2 regions of the Streptomyces sp. SCSIO ZS0520 genome follow, and region 2 is predicted to be linked to the other one. Evidence: riboswitches for the same ligand, from Rfam matches in the RefSeq annotation. Region 2 holds a riboswitch; the other holds the start of a gene.
The links. Region 2 has a riboswitch for cobalamin ahead of metE (5-methyltetrahydropteroyltriglutamate--homocysteine S-methyltransferase). Riboswitches for the same ligand answer to the same signal wherever they lie in the genome.

Region 1 (5,056 bases), 1.9 Mb from region 2:
GAAGCTGAAGGGCGATGTCACCAAGGCGGGCGGCCTGATGATCGTCCACAACGAGGACCCCGACAAGCCGATGACGCTGCCCGCCGGAACCCGTTTCTCGGGCCGGACCAACGGCAAGACCTTCGTCTCCAAGGACCCCGTCGTCATCGAGCGCGCGAAGAAGGTCTTCGACGAGGAGACCGGGGAGTTCGAGCGCAACGACCCCGGCCTCGGCCGCGTCTACGTGGAGGCGCAGCGCAGCGGCACGAAGTACGAGACCGGCACCCAGGACAACTACCGGGTGCAGGGCCTCACCGGTTCCGACGCGCGCAATGTGTACGGCATCGCGCAGAAACTCGCCCTGGACAAGAAGGACTTCCAGGGAATCCGGGACGCCTACGAATTCGACCCGCGGGCCGAGAAGTACATCAAGGTCGACCCGATGAACGAGGCCCGCTGGTATCCGACGCTGACCACGCTCTCGGACGGAAAGGTGCTCAGCCTCTCCGGACTCGACGAGATCGGCCAGCTGGTGCCCGGCAAGAACGAGGTCTTCGACCCGAAGACGAGGAAGTGGTCGTACACCAAGGGCCTGCGCCAGTTCCCGACCTATCCCGCGGTCTTCCTCACCCGGGACAGCAAGCTCTTCTACTCCGGTTCGAACGCCGGGTACGGACCGGACGACGTCGGCCGCGACCCGGGCCTCTGGGATCTGAAGACCAATAAGTTCCGCAAGATCCCCGGGCTGAGCGACGCGGACCAGTTGGAGACCTCCAATACGGTGCTGCTGCCGCCCGCGCAGGACGAGCGGTACATGGTGATCGGCGGCGGCGGGGTCGGCGAGTCCGAGAAGTCCAGCAGGAAGACCCGGATCGTCGATCTCCTGGACGCGTCACCGAAGTTCACCGACGGCCCCGAGCTGGAGAAGGGCACCCGCTACCCGCAGGCCTCCGTACTGCCCGACGACACGGTCCTGGTCTCCGGCGGCTCCGAGGACTACCGCGGGCGCGGCGACTCCAACATCCACCAGGCGCGGCTCTACGACCCGAAGTCCCGCACCTTCGACCGGGTCGCCGACCCCGAGGTGGGCCGCAACTACCACTCGGGCTCGCTGCTGCTGCCGGACGGCCGGGTGATGTTCTTCGGCTCCGACTCGCTCTACGCGGACAAGGCGGGCAGCAAGCCCGGCACCTTCGAGCAGCGCATCGAGATCTACACCCCGCCCTACCTCTACCGCGACTCGCGCCCCACGCTCAGCGGCGGCCCGAAGACCGTGGAGCGCGGCGACTCGGCGACCTTCACCTCACCGACCGCCGCCGCGCTGAAGAACGCCCGCCTGATCCGGCCGAGCGCCTCCACCCATGTCACCGACGTGGACCAGCGCTCCGTCGCCCTGGACATGCAGACCGAGGGCGACCAGGTCACCGTCACGGTCCCGAAGAACCGCGATCTGGTCCCCTCCGGCTGGTACATGCTCTTCGTGACGGACGGCAAGGGCACACCGTCGAAGGCGCAGTGGGTGAAGGTGCCGTAGGCAGCCGCCCCCGGGGAGCAGCGCCGCGGGCGCGCGCGACGGCTTCCCGGGGAACAGGACGCCCGCCGGTCCTCCAGCGGTCCGGCGGGCGGTTCCCAACTCTCCTCGGCTGCGCGCTACTTCGCGCCCTTCGCCAGCCCCAGCGCGTACTGCGGCCACCACTCGCCCGCCTTGGGGCCGCCCTTGCAGGTGCCGTCGGACTCGCCCGGGCGCTTGACCCAGAGGTAGGCCTTGACCAGGGGGTCGCCCGTCTTGACGGTGGGGGGCTCACCGAGGGCGCGGCCGGGCGGGTTGCACCAGCGCTCCTTCGGATCGCCGCCGGTGTAAGGGCCGTTGCCGTTGCGGCTGGTGTCGACGACGAAGGGCTTGCCGCCGAGCTTCGCGGAGAGCTGCTTGCCGTAGGCGACGGACTGGGCGGTGCCGTAGAAGTTCGAGACGTTGACCGCGAAGCCGTCCGCCTGCTCCACGCCCGCCCGCTTCAGCGGCTCGAAGAGCTGATCGGGCTTGCCCCAGCCCGCGTTGCCCGCGTCGAGGTAGACCTCGGTGTCCTTGAGCGCGCCCAGGCGCTCGACGGCGCCCTTGAGCAGGTCGAAGCGCTCCTCGTGGAATTCGCCGGGGGTGCAGCCGTCCACCAGGTGCAGTACGGCGTCGGGTTCGAGGACCACGGTGGCGGGGCGGTCCCCGATGCCCCCCGCGACCTGCTCGACCCAGCCGCGGTAGGCGTCGCCGTCCGCGGCGCCGCCGCCCGAGTAGTTGCCGCAGTCGCGGTGCGGGATGTTGTAGAGGACGAGCAGGGCCCTGCGGTCGGCCTTGGCGGCGGCCTCGGTGAAACCGCGCGCCTGCTGCTCGGCGTTCTCCTGGCCGATCCACTCGGCGGCGGGCTGCTCGGCGATCCGGCGGAGGAGACCGGCCTCCTCGTCCTGCCCGTCACCCCGGTAACCGGCCGCCTGCGCCGCGGCCTTGCCGTCCGGATTCACCCAGAACGGGTCGGCGGCCTTGGGCTGCTGACGCACCGGCGCGGACTCCTCGCCGCCGCCGTCGTCGGAGGAGGAGCAGCCGGCGAGCAGCAGCGCGGCCGCCGCGCCGAGCGCCGCGGCCCGAAGCCCCGTACGGGCGGGGGCGGTTGTGCGCTTGCTCACGGTGCCGCGGTCCGCGGCCCGGCAGATCGGTGTGCTGCCGTACATCCACTCCCCCTCGGTGGGCTCACTGGCGTCCCATCGTGGCACACCTCCCTCACCGCACAGCGTCCGTACACCCCAGGTCGGCGGCTTGCGATCGGGGCGGGGCGGCGGGCGCGCGGGAGTGTCCGAGGGCGGACGCAGAAGTGACCTGTCTGGTTGACAGGTTCACCGAACTGCTGGGACTCTCCGGACGACAAATCCATACATCGAGGCGACGGAAGCCAGGAACCCGGTGCGAATCCGGGACGGTCCCGCCACTGTTACCGCCGGCCGCCGCCGCGCGGGAGTCAGGAACTGACCCGTCGTCCTCCTGCCATGGGGCGTGGAAACCCCAAGAAGGAGGTCCACCGGTATGTCCTTGCACACCGCATCGCACACCGCATCGGCGGCCGACGCCACCCTCAGCGCCCGCGACTGGGCGATCGCGGCGGCCGCGGCGATCGTCTCCCTGATCGCCCTGTACGCCGTCTTCCTCGACCAGGGCACCCTGGTCTCCGCGACCGGCAGCTACCTGCACGAGTTCGCCCACGACGGCCGCCACCTCTTCGGCGCTCCCTGCCACTAGAGAGTGTCGTCACAGTCCCGCTCGGCGCCCACGGGCCCGCACCGGACTGTGACGACACCCCCGAGCACCACGTACGACCACCCCCGCGTACTGATCCCGGAGCGCACAGAACCATGTCCACACCCCTGATACCCCTGCTCGGACGCGGCGTCGTCGCGGGCGCCGCCGCCGGTCTCGCGGCCGGTCTCTTCTCGCTGTTCGCGGCGGAACCGCTGATGGACCGCGCCATCCGCGAGGAGGAGGCGCGCGCGGCGAAGGAGCACGCGCACGAGCACGCCGCCGCCGCGGCCCAGCACCACGAGGAACTCTTCTCCCGCTCCACCCAGCACTTCGGCCTGGTGGTCACGGCGGTCGTCGCGGGCATCGCCCTCGGCGTGTTCTTCGCCCTCGCCTACGCCCTGATCCACCGGCGCACGCCCCTGGCGAACCCCTGGCCGCGCGCCCTGGTCTTCGCCGCCGCCGCCTTCCTCGCGGTCGCCCTGCTGCCCGCCCTGCGCTACCCGGCCAACCCGCCCGGCGTCGGCGACTCCGCCACGGTCACCGACCGCCAGGAGATGTGGCTCGGCGCGGTCGCGATCGGCGTCCTCGGCCTGCTGCTCGCCTGGCAGGTCGCGGTGAAGCTCGCCGAACGGCCCGTCCCGGTACGCCACACCGCCGTGGCCGCCACCGTGATCGCCGTCCTCGCGGTGCTCTTCCTGCTCCCGGACAACCCGGACGCGGTACCGGTCGAGGCCACCCTGCTCTGGGACTTCCGCGTCCTGTCGATCGGCACCCAGGCCCTCCTCTGGGCCGTCTTCGGCGCGGTCTTCGGCGCTCTCGGCCTGCGTGCCGCGTCCCGCCCTGCCACCGCCGCCGAGCCGCGGCGGGAGACCGCCACGGCCTGACCGGCGCCCGCATCGCGCACCCGGCCCCGGTGCCCGTCCCCGATTCCGGGGCCGGGTGTCGGGGCCTTCACCACTCCCCCGTTCCCCCGCGTTCTCCCCCGGTGGTCCGCCCGGTGGTCCGCCCGCCCCTCAACTCCCGTCAGCCACGCGGTTTTCCGCCGGTCCGCGCGGCTCGGCGGCGGGTGCTCCGTACCGCCATCGCGACCGCGGCCACCGAGGCGAGGGCGAGGCCGGTGACGGTGTGCCGGGTGCCGGGGCCCGCGAGTTCGGGCTGGGCGGCCATCTCCGGGGCGGCGGCGCCGGGGGGCCGCGGCCCGGGCGAGGCGGAAGGGGCCGCGCCTGTCGCCTCGGGGGCCGCCGCTCCCTGCTGCTCGGCGGGGGCCGACGTCTGCTCCTCGCCAGTGGCCGACGTCTGCTTCTCGCCGTGGGCCGCTCCCTGCTTCTCGCCGGGCGCCCGCCTCTGCTGCTCGCCGGGCGCCGAGCTCGCGGGGTGTGCCGCGTGGCGGGCGCCCTGGGCGCCGTCGTCCGCGCCGCTCTGCGAGGGCGCCAGGTCTCCCGTGCGCGCCCGGTCGCCCGCCCCCTCGTCGAGCACCCGGAAGGTGGTGAGCAGCCCCCGGTCGGCCCGGGCGGCGCCGTCCGGGTCCACCGGGCTGCCGGTGGTCGCGCAGGCGATCCGCACCTCGTGCAGGCCGAGGGTGGCGGTGGGCCGTATCCGGGCCTCGGCGCGGAGCGGGGCGCCCGGGGCGGCGGCGAGTTCGGCGGGGGCGGCGAAGGCCGGGGAGTAGGCCCGGCCGGTGCGGCCCGGGCAGCCGGTGACGGTGAGCGCGACACTGCCGCCGCGGTCGACGACCGCGGGCGCGACCCGCACCACCCCGTCCCCCGCGGATGGCGGCGGCCCCTGGACGGCGCCCGC
Region 2 (5,056 bases):
TCGGCCGCCCGGCGAACTCCGCACACAGTAGGGCGGCCCCGGCGGCCGTGCCACCGTATTTCCGTGCCGCCCCTCTCGGGGCCCCCGGTGGCCCGGACCGGCCCCGCAGGACCGGTCCGGGCGGGGTGGATCAGCCCTCGGAGCCGGAGAGTTCGGCGCGCAGCGAGCGGGCGGCGGCCACCAGGCTCGCCAGGGACCGCCGGGTCTCGGGCCAGCCGCGGGTCTTGAGGCCGCAGTCGGGGTTGACCCACAGGCGCTCGGCCGGGATGGCTTCGAGGCCCTTGCGGAGCAGTGCGGTCACCTCGGCGCGGTCCGGGACGCGCGGCGAGTGGATGTCGTACACGCCCGGGCCGACCTCGCGCGGGTAGCCCGCGGCGGCCAGCTCACCGGCGACCTGCATGTGCGAGCGGGCGGCCTCCAGGCTGGTGACATCGGCGTCCAACTCGTCGATGGCGCGCAGGATGTCGCCGAACTCGGCGTAGCACATATGGGTGTGGATCTGGGTGTCGGACCGGACCCCGCCGGTGGTGAGCCGGAAGGCCGCGGTGGCCCAGTCCAGGTAGGCGGCGCGCGCCCCGGAGCGCAGCGGCAGGGTCTCGCGCAGGGCGGGCTCGTCGACCTGGATGACCGAGGTGCCGGCCGCCTCCAGGTCGCCGACCTCGTCCCGCAGGGCGAGCGCGACCTGCCGGGCGGTGTCGCCGAGCGGCTGGTCGTCGCGGACGAAGGACCAGGCGAGCATGGTGACCGGGCCGGTGAGCATGCCCTTGACCGGGCGGGCGGTGAGCGACTGGGCGAAGCGGGTCCAGCGCACCGTCATCGCCTCGGGCCGGGAGATGTCCCCGGCGAGGATCGGCGGGCGGACGTAGCGGGTGCCGTAGGACTGCACCCAGCCGTGCCGGGTGGCGAGGTAGCCGGTGAGCCGCTCGGCGAAGTACTGCACCATGTCGTTGCGTTCGGCCTCGCCGTGCACGAGGACGTCGAGGCCCGCCTCCTCCTGGAAGGAGACGACCTCCCGGATCTCGTTCTCGATGCGCTCCTCGTACCCGGCCTCGTCGATCCGGCCCGCCCTGAGGTCCGCGCGGGCCGTGCGCAGCCCGGTGGTCTGCGGGAAGGAGCCGATCGTGGTGGTCGGCAGCAGCGGCAGCCCGAGGTGGGCGCGCTGGGCGGCGGCGCGCTCCGGGTAGGGCAGGCCGCGGCGCCCGTCCGCCTCGGTGACCGCGGCGGCGCGGGCGCGTACGGCGGGGTCGTGGACGAGGGAGGAACCGGCGCGCAGCGCGAGAGCGGCGCGGTTGGCGGCGAGTTGGGGGGCGATGGCGTCGGTGCCCTCGGCGAGGCCGCGGGCGAGGGTGACGACCTCGGCGGTCTTCTGCCGGGCGAAGGCGAGCCAGCGCAGGATCCCCGGGTCGATCTCGCGTTCGGCGGCGGTGTCCAGGGGCACGTGCAGCAGCGAGCAGGAGGCGGCGACGTCGACCCGCTCGGCGAGCCCGAGCAGGGTGCCGAGGACGGCGAGGGACTTCTCGTGGTCGTTGATCCAGACGTTGCGCCCGTCGACGATCCCGGCCACCAGGCGCTTGCCGGGCAGGCCGCCGACCGCGGCGAGGTCGTCGAGGTTGGCCGCCGCGGGTCCGGTGAAGTCGAGGGCGAGCCCCTCCACCGGCGACTTGGCGAGCACCGGCAGGGCCTCGCCGAGCCGGTCGAAGTAGGAGGCGACGAGCAGGCGGGGACGGTCGGTGAGCGCGCCGAGCTCGCGGTAGGCGCGGGCCGCGGCGTTGAGTTCGGCCGGGCTGCGGTCCTGGACCAGGGCGGGCTCGTCGAGCTGGACCCAGGCGGCGCCCGCGGCCCGCAGATCGGCGAGGATCTCCGCGTACACCGGCAGCAGCCGGTCCAGGAGGGTGAGCGGCTCGAAGTCCGCCGCCACCTTGGGCGCCGCCTTGGCGAGCAGCAGATAGGTCACCGGGCCGAGCAGCACGGGGCGGGCGGTGAGCCCGAGCTCCTGGGCCTCCCGCAGTTCGGCGAGCTGCTTGCCGGAGTCGGCGCGGAAGACGGTGTCCGGGCCGAGTTCGGGCACCAGGTAGTGGTAGTTGGTGTCGAACCACTTGGTCATCTCCAGCGGGGCCAGCTCCTGGGTGCCGCGGGCCATCGCGAAGTAGCCGTCGAGCGCGTCGGCTTCGACGGCGGCGCGGTGCCGCTCGGGCAGCGCGCCGACCATGACGCTGGTGTCGAGGACATGGTCGTAGTACGAGAAGTGGCCGGTCGGCACCTCGCTGAGGCCGCTCTCCGCGAGGCGGCGCAGGATGTCCCGGCGCAGTGCGCGGGCGGTCTCCCGCAGGGCGGGCGCCTCGACCCGGCCCTTCCAGTAGCCCTCGATCGCCTTCTTCAGCTCCCGGTCGGGACCCTGGCGCGGATAGCCGTACACGGTGGAACTCACTGCCGCGGCTGCGGACTTGGTGTTCAAGGAACTCTCCTTCGCGAGTGTTCTCCTCTGGACCCGGGGACGGCCGGGGGCGCGAAGGGACGGCACGGACAGCGGGGCGCCGTACGCCGGAAGGGCGCGGGCGGCCGCTTCGCCTCGTGCACGCCGACCCGCCCTCGAGGTCACCGGGAACTCCGCGCACACCGGTGGCGCGCGGGCAGCGGGCAGGTCTTCGGACTCGCGAGCACGCCTGCCGGGGCAGGCACCTACCGGCCGTCGCTTCCCAGGCCATGGGCCCAGTGCACGTGACGGCTGTCGTTCTCACTCACCGCTGCGGGGCAGTCCCGGATTCCCACCGGGTTCCCTCTTACGACGCCGCTGCCTGGCGGACAGGGCGAACCAGCTACGGGTGCCACTCTAGAGGAGTGAGCCCGACAGCCCTGTCCGCCGACCGTGCCCCCGGCTCTGCGCGGGCCCGGTGGCCGGGGCCCGGCCGCGCCCGTCGCAGCCGCCCCGGCGCGCGCACCGGAAGCCCTCGTACCGCCCCTAAATCCGCTGGGGCCCGCCCCTACTCCAGGCCGTCCGGAAGCGGTGACGCACGGCGAGCAGCAGCAGCTCAGCGGGGGGTCAAGGAGGGGAAGGTCACAGAGACGTACGGCTGCCGGTTCCCCGGCCGCTCCCCTAGCCTGTGCCGCATGACGGTCCTCCCCGACGACGAACTCAGTCTGGCTGCCGAATTCCCGGACGCCACCCGCGAGCAGTGGCAGCACCTCGTAGAAGGTGTCCTGCGCAAGACGGGCAAGGAGGGTCTGGCGGGTCCGGCCGCCGAGGAGGCGCTCGCCACGTCCCTGGAGGACGGGCTGAGCATCCGGCCGCTGTACACCGCGGAGGACGCCGCGGCCGTCACCGGCTACCCGGGCTTCGCCCCCTATCTGCGCGGCGCCCGCCCCGAGGGGACCGCCGTCTCCGGCTGGGAGGTGCGCCAGCGGCACGCGCACCCCGACCCGAAGAAGACGAACACCGCGGTCCTCGCCGACCTGGAGAACGGGGTGAGCGCCCTGTGGCTGGCGGTCGGCCCCGGCGGGATCCCGGTCTCCGGTCTGAAGACCGCCCTGGAGGGCGTCTACCTCGACCTCGCGCCCGTCGTCCTGGACACCGGCGGCGACTCCCGCGAGGCGGCCCCGGCACTCCTTCGGCTGTACGAGGACCAGGAGATCCCCCGGCACGCCGCCCTCGGCAACCTCGGCGCCGATCCGCTCAGCCGCCTCGCCCGCACGGGTGAGGCGGCGGACCTCGACGCGCTCACCGCCTCGGCGGCCGAACTCGCCGCCCGGTGCCGCAGCGAGTACCCGGGCCTGCGGGCACTCACGGTGGACGCCCTGCCGTACCACGAGGCCGGCGGCTCGCCCGCGCAGGAGCTCGGCTGCTCGCTCGCGACCGGTGTCGCCTATCTGCGGGAGCTGACCGCGGCCGGCCTCCCGGTCGAACAGGCCGCCGGGCAGCTGGAGTTCCGCTACGCGGCGAGCGCGGACCAGTTCCTGACCATCGCCAAGTTCCGTGCCGCGCGCCGCCTCTGGGCCCGGGTCCTGGAGGTCTGCGGCGCGCCGGGGACCACCGGTGCCCAGCGCCAGCACGCCGTCACCTCGCCGGTGATGATGACCCGCCGCGACCCCTGGGTGAACATGCTCCGGGTCACCGTCGCCACCCTGGGCGCGGGAGTCGGCGGCGCGGACGCGGTGACCGTGCTGCCCTTCGACAGCGCGCTCGGGCTGCCGGACGCCTTCGCCCGCCGGATCGCCCGCAACACCTCCTCCGTCCTCATCGAGGAGTCGCATCTGGCCCGCGTCATCGACCCGGCGGGCGGCTCCTGGTACGTGGAGCAGCTCACCCGGGAGCTGTCCGAGGCGGCCTGGGCCTGGTTCCAGGAGATCGAGCGGGCGGGCGGCCAGGCCGAGGCCCTGCGGTCCGGTCTCGTCGGCGACCGGCTCGCGGCGAGCTGGCGGCAGCGCTCCGCGAAGCTGGCCGAGCGGCGCGAACCCATCACCGGCGTCAGCGAGTTCCCGAATCTGACCGAGCGGTCCGTGGAGCGCGAGGCGGCGCCCGAGCCCCCGCGCGGCGGGCTCCCCCGGGTGCGCCGCGACGAGGCCTTCGAGGCGCTGCGGGCCCGCTCGGACGCGCACCTCGCCGCCACCGGCGCACGTCCCCGCCTCTTCCTCGCGGCGCTCGGACCGGCCGCCGCGCACACCGCGCGGGCCGGTTTCGCCGCCAACTTCTTCCAGACCGCCGGGATCGAGCCGGTCCACGAGCCGGTCAGCGTCGACGCCGAGACCGCCGCGGCGGCCTTCACCGCGAGCGGCGCGACGGTCGCCTGCCTCTGCTCCAGCGACAAGCTCTACGCCGAGCAGGCCGAGGCGGTCGCCGCCGCCCTCAAGGGCGCGGGCGCCGAGCGGGTCTTCCTCGCGGGCCGCCCGGGCGAGGCCCGCGAGGCCTACGAACGGGCCGGAGTCGACGAGTTCGTCTTCGCGGGCAGCGACGCGGTCGCCGTCCTCACTTCGCTTCTCGACCAGATGGGTGTCGCGTGATGTCGTCAAGTACGGGGCAGCCGGGCCCCATTCCGGACTTCTCGGCCGTGGGCCTGGAATC

Region 1: linked by a shared signal. The riboswitch ahead of MID12_RS10060 (CbtB domain-containing protein) and the one ahead of metE (5-methyltetrahydropteroyltriglutamate--homocysteine S-methyltransferase) in region 2 are both predicted to bind cobalamin.

Annotation. Positions count from the first base shown of each region.
Region 1 is NZ_CP092644.1:2,707,171-2,712,226, forward strand. It holds gene MID12_RS10050 (kelch motif-containing protein) at 1-1,513, shown strand, start outside; gene MID12_RS10055 (glycoside hydrolase family 6 protein) at 1,630-2,697, opposite strand; cobalamin riboswitch at 2,855-3,012, shown strand; gene MID12_RS10060 (CbtB domain-containing protein) at 3,047-3,259, shown strand; gene MID12_RS10065 (CbtA family protein) at 3,373-4,143, shown strand; gene MID12_RS10070 (hypothetical protein) at 4,283-5,056, opposite strand, start outside.
Region 2 is NZ_CP092644.1:795,577-800,632, forward strand. It holds gene metE (5-methyltetrahydropteroyltriglutamate--homocysteine S-methyltransferase) at 131-2,455, opposite strand; cobalamin riboswitch at 2,619-2,832, opposite strand; gene mutA (methylmalonyl-CoA mutase small subunit) at 3,109-4,995, shown strand; gene scpA (methylmalonyl-CoA mutase) at 4,995-5,056, shown strand, end outside.